3 regions of the Cobetia sp. 1AS1 genome follow, and region 3 is predicted to be linked to each of the others. Evidence: predicted binding sites of a transcription regulator. Region 3 holds the regulator's gene; each other region holds the start of a gene.
The links. Region 3 encodes PhoB, which activates phosphate uptake and scavenging genes when phosphate is short. Its sites were predicted from a motif close to TGTCATANNNNTGTCANA; they were not measured.

Region 1 (3,277 bases), on a different contig from region 3:
GAACGCCACCGTGACCCGCTCTGATGCCGCCCAGACACCGACCACACCCGGACGCATCAGTCGTGAAGCCCTGCCCAGCGCCAGCGAATTGCGCGAGCAGCTGCCGGTGGACGCCGACCTGGCCGGCCAGATTCGCCAGCATCGCGATGAGATCAACGCCATTCTCGCCGGCGACGATGATCGTCTGCTGGTGGTGGTCGGGCCGTGCTCCATCCATGATCTCAAGGCCGCGCGCGAGTACGCCCAGCGCCTGGCGGTGATCGAGCCGCAGGTGCGTGATCGCCTCAAGCTGGTGATGCGTGTCTATGTCGAGAAGCCGCGCACCACGGTGGGCTGGAAGGGGCTGGCCTATGATCCGCATCTGGATGGCAGCGATGACATGGCCACCGGCCTGCGTCAGGCACGCGAGCTGATGCGCGAGATCAACCTGCTGGGCCTGCCGGTGGCGACGGAGCTGCTGCAGCCGCTGACCGCCGCCTATCTGGAAGACCTGCTCGGCTGGGCGGCCATCGGCGCCCGTACCACCGAGTCGCAGATCCATCGCGAGATGGCCTCCGGCCTCGGCTGTGCGGTGGGCTTCAAGAACGGCACTGACGGAGGCGTCGAGGTCGCCGTGCAGGCCATCGGGGCGGCGGCGCATGGGCATCGCCATTTCGGCATGGATGACAGCGGACGTCCGGCGCTGATCGAGACCGCGGGCAACCCGCATACCCATGTGGTGCTGCGCGGCGGCCATGGCCAGCCCAACTATGACGCCGCCTCGGTGGCCGCCTGCCGGCGTGAGCTGGAAGGCGCTGGCCTGACGCCGCGTCTGATGGTCGATTGCAGCCACGCCAATTCCCGCAAGGACCACCGCCGCCAGAGCGAAGTGATGCTGGATGTGCTCTCTCAGCGCCTGGCGGGGGATGATGCCTTGATCGGCGTGATGCTCGAGAGTCACCTCAATGAAGGCAAGCAGGCCTTGCCGGCAGCGGAGAAGCTTTCCCAGCTGCGTCATGGCGTGTCCGTCACCGATGCATGCCTTGGCTGGGAAACCACCGAGCACCTGCTGAGCCTGGCCGCCGAGCGCTTGCGCGAGGCCTGAGATCAAACGCCAGACTCGCGCCTCGATGGGAGGATGACGTCGCGCTTGCCTGATGTTTGCTGAATTTGTCGGCTTGTCCTGAAGTCCCCAGCGCCCAACGGTCGAAAGGCCGTTGGGCGCTGTCGTCTCTTGCATTTGTTGCCCGTTCGTCACGGAATTGTCATCGGGCTCGCGTATCACTCTTGTTGCCTTCGGCTTGCCCTCAAGGGGCATGCCTGAACAGAACAACCCGAAACCTGACTACGGGGAAGCGACATGAGCAAGGAAATCGAAGACCATCGCCTGCTTAATCCCAGCAGCAACGAGACGTTCTCATCCGTCATCGAACGACACATCTCGCGTCGTCGTGTCCTGCAGGGTGGCCTGGGCATGGCGGCTGCCAGCATGCTGGGTGGTTTCGGTCTTGCGGGGCTGAGCACCACGGCCAACGCCGCCAGCAATGCTGCGGGCGAGAAGACGGCTCTGGCACTGGCCTTCGAATCGATCAAGGGTTCACGCACGGATGCAGTCGTGGTTCCCAAGGGGTATACCGCACAGGTGCTGGCGCCGTGGGGCACGCCGCTCAATGCCAAGGCACCCAAGTGGAGCAAGGACCTGGCGATGACGCCGGAGATCCAGCTCAACACCGTCGGCATGCATCACGATGGCATGCACAATTTCGCCTTGAGCGACGACACGGCCTCCAGCAACTTCCTGCTGGTCATGAACAACGAATACATCGATCAGGATGCTCTGTGGGCACCCAAGGGCGGCGCGACCAATGCGGATTCCGGCAAGCGTCCGGCCGATGAAGTGCGCACCGAGATCAATGCCCATGGCGTGACCATCGTCGAGGTCAAGAAGGCCAGCAACGGCAAGTGGGAAGTGGTGGGCGATTCGCGCTACAACCGCCGCTACACCAGCGCCAGCGAAATGAAGCTGAGCGGCCCGGTGGCGGGCAGCGATTACGTCAAGACGGCCTTCTCGCCGGATGGCATGCGCACCCGTGGTACCAACAACAACTGCGCCAACGGCTACACCCCGTGGGGCACCTACCTGACCTGCGAAGAGAACTGGCCGGGTTACTTCGTCAAGCGCGGCGATCGTCAGCTCGATGACAACCGCATCGGCATCGAGACCGAGCGTGGCCGCTATGGCTGGGAAACCGCCGCCGGGGATGCCAGTGAAGTCGATGGCGAGTTCGCGCGTTTCGACAACACGCCGACGGCAGACAGCGCCGACAAGGATTACCGCAACGAACCGCGCACTTTCGGCTATATCGTCGAGATCGACCCCTACACCGGCGAGCAGGCCATCAAGCGCACCGCGCTGGGCCGCTTCCGTCACGAAGGTTGCTGGCCGGGCAAGCTGGTCGAGGGTGAGCCGGTGGTCTTCTACTCCGGTCACGATTCGCGCAACGAGTACATCTACAAGTTCGTGTCAGACGCCAGGTGGGACGCCGCTGATGCCCGTGGCACCGGTGACTTCAAGGACCGCCTGGCGATCGGCGACAAGTACCTGGACAAGGGCACGCTGTATGTCGCCCAGTTCTCCGCCGATGGCACCGGCACGTGGCTCAAGCTGACCCCGGACGCCGTGACCAGGGATGGCCGCACCCTGGCCGAGGCACTGGGGCTGGCAGCCGATGACCTGGCCGGCATCATCATCCACACCACGGATGCGGCAGACCTGATGGGCGCGACTCCGATGGACCGCCCGGAGTGGGGCGCGGTGGACCCGGCATCCGGTGAGGTCTACATGACGCTGACCAACAACTCCAAGCGCACCGAAGACGGCACCGCGCCAGCCTTCACCAACGATGGCACCGCCATCGAGGAGCCGGGTGTCGGCTACGCGACGGCACCGACCAACGCGGCCAATCCGCGGGGCAACAACGAAGCGGGTCAGATCATCCGCTGGCGTGAAGCGGGCGATCACAAGGCCTTCGATTGGGAGATCTTCGTGTTCGGCGCAGCGGCCAGCGATGCCGACAACCTGTCCGGCCTGACCGAGATGAACGAGTTCGCCAGTCCCGATGGCCTCTACTTCGACGGCCGCGAAGGTCAGGACAGCATCCTGTGGATCCAGACGGACAACGGCTACGAAGGCATCACCGAGGTCACCAATGACCAGCTGCTGGCGGTCGTGCCGGCAGGTCTCGAGCAGGCCGAGGGAGACGCGGCCGTAATCGGTGCCGACAACCAGGCGCAGCTC
Region 2 (3,277 bases), on a different contig from region 3:
AGGCACTCGCTTCACGCCCGCCAAGCACAGCCAGCAGCAAAGCCCTTTCCAGCACCTGCTCAAGCCGCGTGCCGGCGGCAGTGCCCAGGTGATCAACACGCTTGGCGATCGACTTTCCGGTATTCTGGATGCCACCCTCGACTACCGGCATGCCGATGCCAGTTTCTGGCAGTTCCTTTGCGGTCACGGGGGCGACATCACGCTCGTCATCACTCAGCGGCCGTTGGAGCCCTGGATGCTGGACGGCAACTATCATGCGGACGCCGCCTATCGCGAGCGCTTCCAGCAATGGCTCAATCAGGTCTGGAAGGACAAGGATGCCCGACTGTCACGTGCAGGGAATGACATTGATGAACACTGAATACGGCCTGAATGCCGCGGACTTCTCGGCACGAGCGCAGGCCGAACCTGACGTGAACCGTCCATTTCTGCAGCGGGCCGGCCTCGCGCTGCGCTGGCTGGCGCTGATCTGCCTCGGCCTGTGGCTGAGCGGCTGCGCGACCGGCAGCTACTCCGGCTCGCCGGCCGGCCAGTGGGTCACCATCCAGAAGGGCGATACCCTGGGGCAGATCGCACGCGATGCCGACATTCCCCTGCTGCGCCTCACGCGCTTCAATCCGGGCGTCAAGATTCGTGACCTCAAGGTCGGTCAGCGCATCCTGGTGCCCACCGCGCGTGAGCGAGCGCCCTCCGGCGGACCGTATCGCTATCAGCTTCGCCCCGGCGACACCTACTCCAAGGTCGGACGCTATTTCGGTGCCAGCCCGCAGCGCATTCAGGCTGCCAACCCCGGCAAGGACCCCAATGATCTCGATGTCGGCATGCTGATCTCGGTGCCGCTCAACGGTGGCCCGAGCCGCAGCGCCCCGGCCGCGCGCGCCAGCGGTGGCAGCCTGGTCGCCCGCCCGGACCCCGGCCCGCTGCAGAAGCCGGGCCAGTCATGGCGCTGGCCTGCCGCCGGCAGCGTGACGCGTGAATTCGGCACCAACGGCAATGGCCAGCTGGCGCCCATGCAGATTCGTACCGCCGCCAGCGGCATCGCCAGTGCACCGGCGCGGGGCGAAGTGCGCTTCGCCGACTCCATGCGCCAACTGGGCAACGTGGTCATCCTGCACCACTCCGGCAACCTGCAGAGCGTGCTGGCCCAGTGCGGCGAGATTCTGGTCAAGGTGGGTCAGCAGGTCACTCCGGGCACGCCGCTTTGTCGCGTCGCACGCGGCAACAACGGTCAGCATGAATTGCTGTTCGACGTGCGCCACGGCGGCAAGCCGATCGACCCGCGCGAGATTCTCGAGAAGCGCTGAACCAGCGTTGCTTCACGGCGCCAGCCCGACATGGCGCCACCTCCAATCCCCGCCAGATGACGACAGCGCCGGTGCCACGCCGGTGACTGTCGTCCTTGCTTGACGATTCATGAGACAACCCTCATACCTCTGAGTTGTGAGGGGTTGAGGGTGTGTCATCGCTTCGTCACCTGCTTGTTATGCCGCCGTCACTCCCTCTCTCGATAATGACCACAATAGTCATCTAGGGAGACGTCATGGAGCGCATTGCCTTCGTCAGTGAAACCTGGCATCCGGAGATCAATGGCGTGGCTCATACCTTGAGTCATCTGTGCGATCAACTCATCGCACGCGGCTGTGAGCTCCAACTCATTCGTCCCGCCACCCGAGATGGCAGCCTGGAGCCGCGTGTCCAGCAGGAACTTCAGGTACGCGGCTTCCGCCTGCCCGGATATGACACCGTGCAGGTCGGCGTGCCGGCGCCGCAGCGCCTGATGCGCATGTGGCGCGAGCATCGCCCCTCCGTCGTCTATATCGCCACCGAAGGCCCGCTGGGCATCAGCGCGCTGATGGTCGCACGCCGTCTGGGCCTGCCGGTGGTCGCGGGCTTTCATACCAATTTCGATCAATACAGCACCCACTACCGGCTCAAGGCGCTACGTCCGCTGGTGCGGCGCGGCCTGCGCCGCTTCCACAATGCCGCCAACATGACGCTGGTACCGACCCGCACCCAGGCTGACAGCCTGATGCAGCAAGGCTTCGAGCATGTGCAGGTGGTGGGACGCGGCCTGGATTGCGAGCGCTTCTCGCCCAGTCATCGCAGCGAAGCATTGCGCAAGTCATGGGGCGTCAGCTCACAGCAACCCGTCGCGCTGCACGTCGGGCGCCTGGCCGCCGAGAAGAACATCGAGCTGCTGATCCGCACCTATGAGGCCATGCTGGCCGTGCAACCGGACCTCGCCCTGGTGCTGGTCGGAGACGGCCCGCTGCGCGAGCGCCTGGAACAGCGCCTGCCCGAGGCGATCTTCGCCGGCTTCCAGACCGGTGAGGCGCTGGCCGCCCATTACGCCAGTGCCGACCTGTTCGTCTTCCCGTCACTGTCGGAGACCTTCGGCAATGTGGTGCTGGAAGCCATGGCCAGCGGACTGGCCGTGATCGCCTTCGATTACGCGGCGGCCGCCGAGGTGATCCGCGATGATCACCAGGGCCTGCTGGCGCCCTGCAGCCAGCCGGAGCGCTTCATCGAACAGGCGGTGGAGGCCTGCCAGCGGCCGGCCCGCATCGCCAGACTGGGACGTGCCGCCCGCGTGCGCGTCGAACCATTGGGCTGGAGCCGCATCGCCGAGGGCTTTCTGACCTGCCTGCGCCACGCCGAGGAGAAGCCCGATGCACGATCGCAGCCTTCCCGTCTTTGAGCGACTGGACCTTCTTGAGTGGCGCCTGTGCCGCCAGGTCGCACGCCTGGCGCTGTTCCGGCCGATACTCACCCTGTTTCGTATCGTCTCGCGCCTGGGCGACTGGCCGGTATGGGCGCTGCTGACGCTGAGCCTGCCGCTGCACCATGCCATGGGCGGCTGGCTGTTTCTGGAATTCGGCCTGGCAGCCGGTGCCGGGGCACTGCTCTACCGCGCGCTCAAGACGCGGCTGTGTCGGGAGCGCCCGTTCATCACCTTCAACACCATCAACTGCACCATGCCGCCGCTGGACCGCTACAGCTTTCCCAGCGGTCACACCCTGCATGCCGCCCTCTTCGCCAGCCTGACCGCTCAGCAGCTGCCGGAGCTTGCCATCCTCGTCACGCCACTGGCGCTTCTGATCGCGCTTTCCCGGGTGATCCTCGGTCTGCATTACGTCAGTGATGTGCTGGCCGGCGCGCTGCTGGGGCTGGGCCTTGCCGAAGTGGCCATCCTGACCTTCGAGGCGCTGCTGACGACCTGATGCTCGCGAGGCATGCGTCAGCCCGGGGTCGGCGCGAATCGAGAGCCACTTGCCCA
Region 3 (3,277 bases):
CGCCGCTTCGCGTCCTTCCAGACTGGCCGACTACCTCGCCCTGACACGGCTGGACCGCCCCATCGGCACCTGGCTGCTGATGTGGCCGACCCTATGGGCACTGTGGCTGGCGGCAGATGGCATTCCCGAGCGCACGACCCTGCTGATCTTCATCGCCGGGGTCTATCTTATGCGCGCCGCCGGCTGCGTCATCAACGACTACGCCGACCGCCATTGGGACAAGCATGTCGAGCGCACGCGTGATCGGCCGCTGACCTCGGGTCGCATTTCGGAACGCGAGGCGCTGACGCTGTTCGGGGGGCTGGTCGCGGCCGCCTTCGTGCTGGTGTGCTTCACCAACCTGACCACGGTGCTGCTGTCGATCGTCGCCGTGCTGCTGGCGGCCAGCTATCCGTTCATGAAGCGCTTCCATCATCTGCCTCAGGTAGTGCTGGGCGCCGCCTTCGGCTGGGCGATTCCAATGGCCTTCGCCGCGACGCTGGAGGAGGTACCGACCTACGGCTGGTGGCTGTTCGCGGCCAACCTGATGTGGACGGTGGCCTACGACACCGCCTACGCGATGGTCGATCGCAACGACGACCTCAAGGTGGGCATCAAGTCCACCGCCGTGCTGTTCGGGCGTGCCGACAAGCTGATGATCGGCCTGTTGCAGCTGGGCATGCTGGCGGTGTTGATCGGCATCGGCCTGCAGCTGGCGCTGGGCATCTTCTACTGGCTGGGGCTGGCTGCCGCCGCCGTCACCTTCGTCTGGCAGCAACGTCTGATCCGGGAGCGTGAGCGTGCGCCCTGCTTCCAGGCCTTCCTCAACAATCATTGGACGGGTCTGCTGATCTTCGCCGGTATCGCCCTGGCGACCTGGCCGATGAGCTGACTCCTGCATAAACATTAGTATTATTTAATTTAAAGCAACCCCTGCCCTCTATTGCTCCCCAGCCCACGGTTCATGCCTGCCTGCCGCGCCTCCAAGGCGGCTGGCAGGCTTGCGTGCAAGCTGCCATGCTGGCAGTTGTCATCTCGTTGTCATATAAGCGGGTTGTAATCGTCATCGACTTGTCATTCTGGCGCGTGCGCCGACTGCTGCATGGGATCTAGCGATGAGCTCCAAGACCGTACTGATTGTCGACGATGAATCCTCGATTCGCGAGATGATCGCCGTTGCCCTCGAAATGGCGGATTACCGCGTGCTGGAGGCAGACAATGCCCAGGACGCCCACGCCATCGTCGTCGATGAAAAGCCCGATCTGCTGTTGCTGGACTGGATGATGCCGGGCACCAGTGGCCTGGAGCTCGCGCGGCGTCTCAAGCGTGACGAGACCACCTCGGAGCTGCCGATCATCCTGTTGACCGCCAAGGGCGAGGAAGACAACAAGATTCAAGGCCTGGAAGCCGGTGCCGACGACTACATCACCAAGCCCTTCTCGCCGCGCGAGCTGGTCGCCCGTCTCAAGGCCGTGCTGCGTCGCACCACTCCCAAGGGGGTCGAGGAGGCGGTGGAAGTCGAAGGCCTGATGCTCGACCCGGCCAGCCACCGCGTCACCGCCCACGGCAACTCGCTGGATGTCGGCCCGACCGAATATCGCCTGCTGCAGTTCTTCATGACGCATCAGGAGCGTGCCTACACGCGCAGCCAGCTGCTCGACCAGGTATGGGGCGGCAACGTCTATGTCGAGGAGCGCACCGTGGACGTGCACATCCGTCGCCTGCGCAAGGCGCTGGGCACAGGCCATCAGCATCTGATCCAGACCGTCCGCGGCACCGGTTACCGCTTCAGCGCTCAGGCCTGAGGGATTCATGCGCTATTGGACCAACGAGCTATGGCGCCTCGGCTACCTTGCCGGTGGCTTCGGCCTGATCGGTGGCCTGCTGGGCCATCTGGGCTGGGGCCTGGCGCTGGGTCTTTCGCTGTATCTGTTCGTCCATCTCAAGCACTTGAAGAGCCTCTACACCTGGCTGATCACCAATCCCCATGAAGAGCCGCCGCCCGGCGATGGCGTCTGGGGAGACCTGCTCGATCGTCTCTACCGCTACCAGAAGGGCCAGCGTCAGGCTCAGGAGCGACTGCGCAGCATCCTCAACCGTATCCAGGAATCCTCCGAGGCCATGCGCGACGGCCTGGTGATGCTGGACAACCACGGTGACATGGAATGGTGGAACAGCGCTGCCGAGCAGCTGGTCGGTCTCAAGGCCAGCCACGACCGCGGCCAGCACATCACCAACTATCTGCGTGACCCCGTCTTCATCGACTACTTCAATCGGCTGGCCTACCGCGAGCCGCTGACACTCCAGTCGCCGCTGTCTGACAACCTGACGCTGCAGATCTCCATCACCCTGTTCGGTGACAACGAGCGTCTGGTCATGCTGCGTGACGTCACCCGCCTCTATCGCCTGGAAGAGATGCGCCGCGACTTCGTGGCCAATGTCTCCCATGAGCTGCGCACGCCGCTGACGGTACTGGCCGGCTATCTCGAGACCTACTCCGATTACGCCGATGACCTGCCACCGCGCTGGCAGCGTGGACTGGGCCAGATGCAGAGCCAGACCGACCGCATGCAGCACCTGGTCGAAGACCTGCTGACCCTGTCACGCCTGGAAACCGACGAACTGTCCGACAACGGTCGCTGCATCGACATGAGTGCCCTGCTCGGCCATATCCGCGATGACGCCGAAGGCCTGTCCCAGGGGCGCCACACCTTCTCCATCGAGGCCGATGCCAGCCTGTCACTGCGCGGTGAGGAGCAGGAACTGCGCAGCGCGATCTCGAATCTGGTCTTCAATGCGGTGCGCTACACCCCCGAAGACTGCCATATCACCCTGCGCTGGAAGGCGGATGACCAGGGCCTGCTGGTCGAGGTGGAAGATGATGGGGATGGCATCGACCCGGTGCACCTGCCGCGCCTGACCGAGCGCTTCTACCGCATCGACAAGGGCCGCAGCACCGCCACGGGAGGCACCGGCCTCGGGCTTGCCATCGTCAAGCATGTGCTGATTCGCCATCAGGGCCATCTGGAGATCGACAGCCACCCCGGCGAGGGTGCGCGCTTCCGCTGTCACTTCCCCGACGAGCGCGCCTGTCAGGCGAGCGCTCCCCAGGCCAGCAGTGCGCTAGCCCAGTGATGGGCTGAATCAGTGATGATCTGACCCGGACGCCAGCCCAACGCAGAACGCCCCGCAGCCACCTCGACAGGAGGCGACTGCGGGGCGTTTCGTTTGGTCAATCAGACGACGCTGCGGCTATTTCAGCGACGTGCCAACCTAGCGACGAGTCAGCTCAGCGACA

Region 1: a site for PhoB is predicted at 1,232-1,249, ahead of QD280_RS14140 (PhoX family phosphatase). Genes of this name have one in related genera too.
Region 2: a site for PhoB is predicted at 1,458-1,475, ahead of QD280_RS01915 (glycosyltransferase family 1 protein). Genes of this name have one in related genera too.

What each region holds. Positions count from the first base shown of each region.
Region 1 covers NZ_JARWKU010000009.1:93,528-96,804, forward strand. Annotated here, with positions in the region: gene QD280_RS14135 (3-deoxy-7-phosphoheptulonate synthase) at 1-1,084, shown strand, start outside; gene QD280_RS14140 (PhoX family phosphatase) at 1,340-3,277, shown strand, end outside.
Region 2 covers NZ_JARWKU010000001.1:438,282-441,558, reverse strand. Annotated here, with positions in the region: gene QD280_RS01925 (acyltransferase) at 1-361, shown strand, start outside; gene QD280_RS01920 (LysM peptidoglycan-binding domain-containing protein) at 351-1,304, shown strand; gene QD280_RS01915 (glycosyltransferase family 1 protein) at 1,541-2,698, shown strand; gene QD280_RS01910 (phosphatase PAP2 family protein) at 2,670-3,221, shown strand.
Region 3 covers NZ_JARWKU010000003.1:250,747-254,023, reverse strand. Annotated here, with positions in the region: gene ubiA (4-hydroxybenzoate octaprenyltransferase) at 1-871, shown strand, start outside; gene phoB (phosphate regulon transcriptional regulator PhoB) at 1,095-1,784, shown strand; gene phoR (phosphate regulon sensor histidine kinase PhoR) at 1,792-3,114, shown strand.